DNA from 2 places in the Ralstonia edaphi genome. Region 1 is predicted to be linked to the other one. Evidence: predicted binding sites of a transcription regulator. Region 1 holds the regulator's gene; the other holds the start of a gene.

Region 1 (5,203 bases):
TTCTGACCCACGCCGACGTTGTGCCCGCAAAGGCGGAGGAGTGGGTGCTCGGCGACGGCACCAAGCTCGATCCGTTCAAGGTCACGCGCGTCGGCAATCTGCTGTACGGCCGCGGCACGATTGACGACAAGGGTTCGATCGCCGCCGCGATGTATGCCATGAAAACGGTCAAGGACAGCGGGGTGCCGCTCGCCCGCACGATCCGCCTGATGATCGAAACCACCGAAGAAACCGGCGGTGACGGCATGAAGTACTACCGCGAGCACACCCAATTGCCCGCGTACAACATCGTGCTCGACAGCAAGTATCCGGCCGTGGTGGCAGAGAAAGGCACGGGCGCATTGAAAGTCTTCTTCCCAGCGCAGGCTGGCGATGCTTCGCACACAGCCATCGTCGCGATGACGGGCGCGGCGTCGGCCAGTTCCATCCCACAAACGGCCACGGCCACGCTCAAGGGCGGAGATCTGGGCGTGGCCGCCGCCGCGCTCGAAGCCAAGCGCGACGCATTTGTGAACAGCCTAGCGGCGCAAGGCAAGTTCTCGATCGACATCGCGCGCACGGCGGACAGCATCGTGGTGAAAGCGACCGGCACGTCGGCGCACGGCTCGCGTCCGGAAGAGGGCGTCAACCCGCTGCCGCGCCTGGCGCTGTTCCTGCGTGCAGCCGATCTCGGCCTGGCAGACAACGCCTACGCCCACGCTGTGCGGTATCTGGCCGATGTTTACGGTACCGATTACCTTGGCAACACCATGGGCGTCGCCTACAAGGATGATTTCATGGGCCCGCTGACCATTTCACCCACCGTGATCGGTGACAAGAATGGCCGCGTGGAGGTGACCGCCAACGTGCGCATGCCGCGCGGCAAAACGCCCGACGCACTGCGCGGCGAGATCGCCGGCAAGATCAACGCATGGGCCAACGCCAACCATGTCGCCGTTGAGATCAACCACGATCAGGGCAACTGGATGGCGCGCGATCCGAAGGGCGCGTGGCTGTCGACGCTGCTCAACATCTACGGCGACACCACTGGCCTCGATGCCAAGCCCGTGCCGACGGCCGGCAGCACGACGGCCAAGCTGATGCCGAACGCCATCAACTTTGGCCCCGCCATGCCGGGCAAGAAGTACACCGCGCACAACGCCAACGAGTACAAGGAAGTGCCGGACCTCGACCTCGATATGCAGATGTTCACCGAGATGCTGGTGCGCATCGGCAATCTGCAGTCGATGCAGTAACCGTTGGAGGACGGCCATGAACATCATCCGCGCCAAGTCGTTCACTGCCGAGCGTGCCTGGGGTGCGCTCGATATTGCCAATATGGGCGGCATTACTACGCGCCTGCACTGGACGGACCAGCCTTATCGCTGGCACGTAAACGACGGCGAGGAGGTGTTCGTGGTGCTCGACGGCACGGTCGACATGCATTACCGCGAAGCCGGTGAAGAGAAGGTCGCGACGCTGGAGCCCGGCGACATTTTCTTCGCCGGTATCGGTTGTGAGCATGTGGCGCACCCGCGTGGCGAGGCTCGGATTCTCGTCGTCGAGAAAGCGGGAAGCGTTTAGCAGCTCGCCGCCCGGTTAGGACAAAAAAAAGCCCGCGATGTGCGGGCTTCGAATTCAGCGATCTCATTGCCCCTGAGGGCATTGGCAATACTACTGTCACGTACGCCAAACAACATCCGGGTAAACGTCCGTTTTGCTAGTGGAACACCGTCGAATGTGCCGCTGCAGCAACTTCCGGACAGAAAAAACAGCCCGCTCAAACGGCGGGCCGAAAATCAGTTGAAGAAAGCCCTGTCCTCAGGGCACGGCAAGTGTATGAAATCAGTTGCGGCGGCAGCATTGGGGTATGCCCTGATCGGGCGCCGCAATGCGGTTTGCAGCCCTTGCCCGTCTTTCTTTTCCTCAGCAGCTTTCAGCCCCAGCGGCACGTGAGCCCACCGGGATCGCATCCAGCATGCGGCAGATGGCGGCCATGCTGCCGACCATCGTACGGCGCTGCTCCCCCTGATAGATGCGCACGCCCTGGGTTTGGCGGAAGGGCACCGGCTGTACCGGGCGGCGGCGGGAAGACATCGATCCGAGTCGCATGACAGACCTCGTGAGTTCGGGTGGAAAAGCGAGTGGCAAGACTCCGCCCTGGCGAGCCGATGGCTCACCTCCAGGTTGGATCAAACAGCGAAGATTTGGCGCGGAGATGCGCCGAAGACTTATGGCGCGGCAGGCCGGATCAGACCGACGGCCAAGCCCTCCAGGTGAAACTCATCGCGATCCAGATCAACATGGATCGGTTCGAAATCGGGGTTCTCGGCGATCAGCTCGACATGTCGGCCCTTGCGCTGGAAACGCTTGACCGTGACGTCATCGCCCAGTCGAGCCACGACGATCTTGCCGTTGGCCGCTTCAGCGGCGCGCTGCACGGCCAGCAGATCGCCGTCCAGAATGCCGGCGTCGCGCATGCTCATGCCACGCACCTTCAGCAGAAAATCGGGCTGCGCAGAAAACAGCGACGGATCAACTTGGTACTGGCGATCAATGTGCTCTGCTGCGAGGATCGGGCTCCCGGCGGCCACGCGGCCCACCAGAGGCAGTGTCAGCTGCATCAACCCCATCGACGGCAGCGAGAACTGATGCTGCGACGTGTCGCCTGCCGCCCGCAGCCGAATGCCCCGCGAGGCGCCCGGGGTCAGTTCGATCACGCCTTTGCGTGCCAGCGCACGCAGGTGTTCCTCGGCTGCATTGGGCGACGAGAAGCCGAACTCCGCGGCAATCTCGGCGCGCGTGGGTGGAAAGCCCGTGCGCTGGATCGTCTGGCGGATCAGGTCGTAAATCTGCTGTTGGCGGGGGGTGAGGGTGGCCATCGGCGTACTGTATATTTGAACAGGTGCTGTGATTTTATACAGTGACGCAGGAAGCGCAAGTGATTTTGTTGTGACCTGTTGCGCGCGCGCCCAGTCCTTCTGATCGGCGTCAAAACCTACGCGACTGGTTAGAAGCTTATGCGCAATCCATGCAGGCGCGGCCGGAGGGAATCGCATAAAATCAAGGCCTTGACCGATTTATTGCATCGCCACATAGCCCGATGGAGCCTCGTTGGGCCGGCCCGAACGTCACCATGTCCGCCTTCAATCAAGAGACCGTTCTGAGCGTCCATCACTGGAATGACTCGCTGTTCAGCTTCAAGACCACGCGCGATCAGGCGCTGCGCTTCCATAACGGCCACTTCGTCATGATTGGGCTGGAGGTCGAGGGCAAGCCGCTGATGCGCGCCTACAGTATCGCCAGCCCGAACTACGAAGAGCATCTCGAGTTCTTCAGCATCAAGGTGCAGAACGGCCCGCTGACGTCGCGACTGCAGCATCTGAAGGTGGGCGACAAGCTGCTGGTGAGCAAGAAGCCGGTCGGCACGCTCGTGCTGGATGACCTGCTGCCGGGCAAGAACCTGTACCTGTTCGGCACCGGCACTGGCCTCGCGCCGTTCATGAGCATCATCCAGGACCCGGAAACCTACGAGCGCTTCGAGAAGGTTGTGCTTTTGCACGGCGTGCGGCAAGTGAGCGAGCTGGCCTATGCCGACTTCATCACCCGGGAATTGCCGAACAACGAATTCTTCGGCGATCAGGTGCGCGAGAAGCTGATCTACTACCCGACCGTCACGCGTGAGCCGTTCCGCAATATGGGCCGCCTGACGGATCTCGTCGACAGCGGCAAGCTGTCTGCCGACATCGGCCTGCCCCCGATGGACCCGGCAGTCGACCGCGCCATGATCTGTGGCAGCCCGGCCATGCTGGAAGACACCTGCAAGCTGCTCGATGCCCGCGGCTTCAAGATCTCGCCGCGCATGGGCGAAGCGGGGGACTACGTGATCGAGCGCGCCTTCGTCGAGAAATAATCGATACGGCTTCCGCTGCAAACGCCGGCCTGTGTGCCGGCGTTTTGTTTTTGCCGGCGCCGAGGGCTATCCCGCGTCGGCAAAGGCGGGGCGGGCGGATACAATGCGCGCCTTGCCCACCACGCATGTCTGCAACGATGTCCTTGCCTACCATCGCCATCCTCGCCACCGGCGGCACGATCGCCGGCTCTGCTGACGACGCTGGCTCCGCCGCACGCTATCGCGCTGGCGCCGTCCCCATCGATCAACTGCTCGCTGCCAGCAAGCTTGGTTTGGAGCGCCTCGCCAACGTGCGCGCCGAGCAGGTCGCCCAGATCGACAGCAAGGACCTCACGTTCGACGTATGGGAAAAGCTCGTTGGACGCATCCGTCATTGGATCGACGTCGAACGTGTGGACGGCGTGGTCATCACGCACGGCACCGACACGCTGGAAGAAACCGCCATGTTGCTGCACCTGACGCAGCAGACCGATACGCCGATCGTTCTGACGGCGGCGATGCGGCCGTCGACGTCGCTGTCTGCAGATGGCCCACTGAACCTGCTGAACGCGGTACGGCTCGCCGCCAGTCCGTCCGCGCGCGGACGCGGCGTTCTGGTAGCGCTAAATCAGCGCGTGCATGCCGCGCGCGATGTGCAGAAGGGTCACACCTATGCGGTGGAGGCGTTTGTCTCGCCGGATGCGGGGCCGCTGGGTTTCGTGCTCGACGCCCAGGTGCAGTTTCAGCGTGCAGCGCAACGTGTGAGCGCAGAGGATGTCCTGCCGATGCCGCCCACGGGCCAGTGGCCATGGGTGGAAGTGCTGGCGAGCTATGCGCAACCCGATGCGCGTGTCGTTGATGCGCTGGTGGCTGCTGGCGTGAAGGGGCTCGTGATTGCCGCAACTGGCGCCGGGTCCATCCATGCCAATCTTGAGGCGGCGCTGAACAGGGCGAGTCAGCAGGGCGTTTTCATACTGCGTTCCACGCGTACAGGGGCAGGCGTGGTGCCTGCCCAGCCGGGCGCGGAGCGCTGGGCATCGAGTGGCTCGCTCAATCCCTATAAAGCGCGTGTGCTGCTGACGTTGCTTCTGGCCTCGGGGCGCGCCCAGGCAGAAGTTGCCTCCCTGCAGCAAGTCATTGATCGATATTGAAAAAATCGCCAAAGCCTGCGTATAATGGCAGGCTAACCAACCTTGCTGCACCGGAGTGTGACGCCCGGGCGGCTTAATCCACAAGGAGCGTCAATGCGTCATTACGAAATCGTATTCATCGTCCATCCGGACCAAAGCGAGCAAGTGCCCGCGATGATCGAGCGCTACAAGAGCACGGTCA
Region 2 (5,203 bases), on a different contig from region 1:
TTGCCCCGCCTCGTCGTCTTTGGCGAAGCGCTGACCGATTTCCTGCACCAAGGCAACGGCCAATGGCTCGCCCGGCCAGGCGGCGCGTGCTGGAACGTGGCGCGCGTGGCGGCGCGTCTGGGTGTACCCACGGGCTACGCGGGCGCCATCAGCAACGACGTGTTCGGCGATGCGCTCTTCGCCGATTCCCAGGCCGCCGGGCTCGACCTGCGCTATCTGCAGCGCGTGGATCGCTCGCCGTTACTGGCGATGGTCACGTCGACCCAGCCGCCGCACTACTTCTTCGTCGGCGATGACAGCGCCGACCTGCATTTCGATGCGCAAGCCCTGCCAGCCGGCTGGCAAACCGCCGTGGAGATCGCCCACTTCGGCTGCATCAGCCTGGCGCGCGAGCCGCTCGGCAGCCGCCTCGTGGCGCTGGCCGAAACGCTGGCCGCGCAAGGCACCCGCATCACCTTCGACCCGAACTGGCGCACGGCGATGGACGCACCGCACTACGCGCCACTGCTGCTGCGCATGGCCGCCATCGCATCGGTCATCAAGGTGTCGGATGAAGATTTGCGCCACCTGTTTCCCGGGGATGCCGATCCGCTGACCACGCTGCGCACCCTCGCGCCGCAGGCCGACATCCTGCTCACGCTCGGGGCGGAGGGCATGGAATGGCTGGCAGCGGCGCACGGCGAGCAAGACGATGCGCGTATCGCCCAACCGGCCTTTGCCGTACGGGTGGCAGACACCGTCGGCTGCGGCGATGCCGCGATGGGCGCTTGGCTGGCGAGCCAGCTGCAGTCGCCCGAGGCGCCACCGCAGGCGCATCTGCGCCAAGCCGCAGCGGCGGCCGCCCTCACCGCCACGCGCGCCGGCGCGTATGCCGGCACGCAAGCCGAAATCGATGCGCTGCTGGAGGCGCACACCGCCTCGCCCGCCTGAGACCGGGCGACCATCGCGGCAGCGCCGCCCCACATGCCACAATCGGCGCCGTCTGCGTCTTGATTGCTTCGGGGCCCGCTTTGGAACTGCTTCGTATTGCCGTGCTGTTCGCCGTCACCGCCGTGGCGGAAATCGTCGGTTGTTATCTGCCGTGGCTCGTGCTGCGGCAAGGCAAGCCGATCTGGCTGTTGCTGCCGGCGGCCGCCTCACTGGCGCTGTTTGCGTGGTTGCTGACATTGCATCCGACCGCGGCCGGCCGCACCTATGCCGCATACGGCGGCGTGTATATCGCCGTGGCACTGGTGTGGCTGCGTCTGGTCGACGGCGTGACGCTCACCCGCTGGGATATCGGCGGCGCGGCCATTGCGTTGACGGGGATGGCGGTGATTGCCCTGCAACCGCAGGCCAACTGATCGGATTGCGCGCCACATTGAGGATTTCCTGAGCGAAACGGAACCCTAAGCCACAGCCAGAATCGGAGGGTGGATCATTGCTGCGGCCGCCGCGTTGCACGCCGGTCGCCCCTCATCCAACCGCTTTGTCCCGGAGGCCGCGATGCCTGCCAATACCCTCAAACACCTCGTCGTGGCCACGATGCTGATGTCCGCAGCGATGACGGCCTCGGCCCTGACCACGTCAACGTTCACCTTCACCGATCAGGACCTGCAAGGGATGCTCGCCCACAGCCAGCCTCCGCAGGCCGCCCAGCAGCCGAAGCCAGCCGAACCCGCCGCTACAGAGAGGCTCAGTGTCGGCCTGAGCGATCCGGGCACGCAGCTTGTGCTGCCCTGGTTCCTGGCGGATCTGGTGGATGCGGTCAACCGGCGGGCATCGCCGCAGGACTTCGCGAAAAAGCTGCGGGACGGGATCTGATCGGCCACCGCCGTCAGCGTTCCGTTCACCACCCCCACTTTCCACAGGCAGGCATCACAGTGCTGTATATTCATACAGTTATTTTTTGTGACGCCCTGCCGTGCTTGCCGCCTCCCCCACCCCAGACACCGCCACTGTGCCGGCCACGCCCGGTTACCTGGCCCGGCTGAACGACCAGCAGCGCCAGGCGGTCGAGTTCGGTATTTCCGGGGCAGACGCGGCGGAAACCGGCCCGCTGCTCGTGCTCGCCGGTGCGGGCTCCGGCAAGACGCACACCCTGGGCTGGCGCGTGGCGCACCTGGTGGCCAACGGCGCCGATCCGCAACGCATCCTGCTGTTGACGTTTTCCCGCCGCGCGGCGAGCGAGCTGTCGAACCGTGCCGGCCACCTGCTGGCGCGCGCCATGCAAGGCGAGCGATCGAACAACGCGCTCAATTCCGCGGGCACGTCATACAAGACCACGCTGCCCTGGGCCGGCACCTTCCACGGCATCGGCGCGCGCCTGCTGCGCGAATATGCCGAGCGCGTCGGCCTCGCGCCCGATTTCACCATCCACGACCGCAGCGATTCGGCCGATCTGCTCAACGTCGTGCGCCATGAACTGAACCTGTCGACCAAGGAACGCCGCTTCCCGCTCAAGCAGACCTGCATCGCGATCTACTCGCGCGCCATCAACGCCGAGAGCCCGCTGAACGCCGTGCTCAAGCACCACTTTCCGTGGTGCGCGATGTGGGAGACGCAATTGCGCACGCTGTTCGATGCGTATGTCGAAGCCAAGCAGGCGCAGCACGTGCTCGACTACGACGATCTGCTGCTCTACTGGCACGCGATGGTGTCCGACGCAGAACTGGCGGCCGAGATCGGCGCGCGCTTCGACCACATCCTCGTCGACGAATACCAAGACACGAATCGGCTGCAGTCGTCCATCCTGCGTGCGCTGCGCCCGGACGGCCGCGGCGTCACCGTGGTGGGCGACGACGCGCAGTCGATCTACGCATTTCGCGCGGCGACGGTGCGCAATATCCTCGACTTCCCACGCCACTTTTCGCGGCCCGCGCACACGGTGCTGCTGGAGCGCAATTACCGTTCGACGCAACCGATTCTGGATGCTTCGAATGGCGTGATGCGTTTTGCCACGGAGCGCTTTGCCAAGACGTTGTGGACGGACCGCGCATCGACGCATCGCCCGCGGTTGATTTCGGTGCGTGACGAGGCCGAACAGGCGCGTTGCGTGGCCGAGCGGGTGCTGCATCACCGTGAAGGCGGCCTGACGCTGAAATCGCAAGCGGTGCTGTTTCGCACCGCGAGCCACAGCGCGCCGCTGGAAATCGAACTCACGCGCCGCAACATCCCGTTCGTGAAATACGGCGGCCTCAAGTTTCTGGAAGCCGCGCATGTGAAGGACGTGCTGTCGGTGCTGCGCTGGGCCGAGAACCCGCGCAACCGCATTGCCGGGTTTCGCGTGATCCAGTTGCTGCCGGGCGCTGGCCCGGCCACGGCGGCACGCGTGCTCGACGCCATGGCGGAAGCGGCGGACCCGATTGCGGCGCTGCTCGCCTACGAACCGCCGGCACGGCTGGCCGGCGACTGGACCGCGCTGATGGCGCTCATGCAAACCCTGCGCACGCCCAAAGACAGCCTGGAATGGGCCGGTGAACTCGAAGCCGTCGGCGCCTGGTATTCACCGCACATGGAGCGCCTGCACGACGACGCGGCCGTGCGCCAGGGCGATCTGGACCAGCTCGCTCGCATGGCCACCACCTACGCCACGCGCGAGCGGTTCCTGACCGAAATGACGCTCGACCCGCCCGAGCTGACCAGCGATGAATCGGGCGACCCGTACCGCGATGAGGACTACCTGATCCTCTCGACGATCCATTCATCGAAAGGCCAGGAGTGGAAGGCCGTGTATGTGCTGAACGCCGTGGACGGCTGCATGCCGGCCGATCTGGGCGCGGGTTCGCACGAAGAACTGGAAGAAGAACGCCGGCTGCTTTACGTGGCGATGACGCGTGCGCGCGAGCATCTGGACATCCTGGTGCCGCAGCGTTTCTACGTCACGCAGCAAACCCCCAACGGCGACCGGCACATCTACGCGTCGCGCACGCGCTTCATTCCGCCTGCGCTGCTGCCGCTGTTCGAAGCGTGCGCATGGCCAGAACCGGAGCCCGGCGCGGACCCCGCAGCCGAAGCACGTGCCGCGGCCAAGGTCGACCTGAGCAAGAAGATGCGCGGCTACTGGAAAAAGTAGTCAGCCGAATCGCCGGAGCGCACGCTCAATGCACTTCCATCTCGGGCCGCTTGACGACGTGCGTTGACTCGAAGCGCGAGAGCTGGGCAAAGATCCATGCGGCCGCACAGGTCATGACGCCCACGCAGACAAACGTCTTGTGGAACGCCGCCAGCGTGTCGCGTCCCTCCGGCCCGGCGGTGAAGTCGGTAAAGCCCGTCAGCAGTGCGCCGGCGGCGGCCACACCGAGGCTCATCGACAGCATCATCACCATCGACAGCATGCTGTTGCCCGCGCTGGCCAGCGGGCCGGTCAGGTCCTTCAGCGTGAGCGTGTTCATGGCCGTGAACTGCATCGAGTTGAAGGTGCCGAAGATCGCCAATTGCACGATGCGCAGCCACACCGGCACGTTGGGCGTCATCACGGCAAAGCTGGCCATCATCAGGCCGACCATGACCGTGTTGACGGACAGCATGCGGCGATATCCGTAGCGCTTGATAGCCCAGGTGCCCAAAGGCTTGGCGGCCATGCCGGCAGCGGCCACCGGCACCATCATCAGCCCGGCCTGCAGCGGCGTGTACCCCAGGCTCACCTGCAGCAGCAGCGGAATGAGGAACGGCATCCCGCCGCTGCCGATCCGTGCAAACAGGTTGCCGAGCACACCAATGGAAAAGCTGGGAATGCCGAACAGCGTGCGCGGAAACAGCGGCCCGGCCACGCGCCCCGCGTGCAGCCAGTACGCCGTGAGCGCGGCCAGGCCGAAGATCAGCAGCACCAGCACCGTCGCGTGCTGGAAGCCCAGCTCCGACAGCCCGTCGAGCGAGAACGACACCGCCGCCATGCCGAAGGCCAGCATCAGATAGCCGGACCAGTCGAAGCGGCTGTCGTCTTCAGCATGCACATCGGGCATCACCTTGAGCGTGACCAGCGCACCGATCACGCCCACCGGAATGTTGATCAGGAAGATCCAGTGCCACGACACGGCCTCCACCAGCCAGCCCCCCAGCGTCGGGCCGATCAGCGGACCGATCAGCCCCGGGATGGTGACGAAACTCATGGCCGGCAGGAACTGCTCGCGCGGCACCACGCGCAGCACGGTCAACCGCCCGACGGGCATCAGCAACGCGCCGCCCACACCTTGCACCACGCGCGAGGCAATCAGCATGGTCA

What was found. The regulator LexA, encoded in region 1, represses DNA repair genes until DNA is damaged. The targets are predictions, from matches to a motif close to ACTGTATNNNNATACAGT.
Region 2: R2669_RS02400 (ATP-dependent helicase) is a predicted target of LexA. The motif match lies at 1,865-1,882, and genes of this name have one in related genera.

What each region holds. Positions count from the first base shown of each region.
Region 1 covers NZ_CATWHI010000005.1:344,432-349,634, forward strand. The annotation lists gene R2669_RS19120 (dipeptidase) at 1-1,235, shown strand, start outside; gene R2669_RS19125 (cupin domain-containing protein) at 1,252-1,563, shown strand; gene R2669_RS19130 (hypothetical protein) at 1,906-2,091, opposite strand; gene lexA (transcriptional repressor LexA) at 2,211-2,861, opposite strand; gene R2669_RS19140 (ferredoxin--NADP reductase) at 3,116-3,892, shown strand; gene R2669_RS19145 (asparaginase) at 4,030-5,022, shown strand; gene rpsF (30S ribosomal protein S6) at 5,116-5,203, shown strand, end outside.
Region 2 covers NZ_CATWHI010000001.1:544,162-549,364, forward strand. The annotation lists gene R2669_RS02385 (carbohydrate kinase family protein) at 1-930, shown strand, start outside; gene xylB (xylulokinase) at 1-34, shown strand, start outside; gene R2669_RS02390 (YnfA family protein) at 1,011-1,343, shown strand; gene R2669_RS02395 (hypothetical protein) at 1,486-1,803, shown strand; gene R2669_RS02400 (ATP-dependent helicase) at 1,904-4,054, shown strand; gene mdtD (multidrug transporter subunit MdtD) at 4,080-5,203, opposite strand, start outside.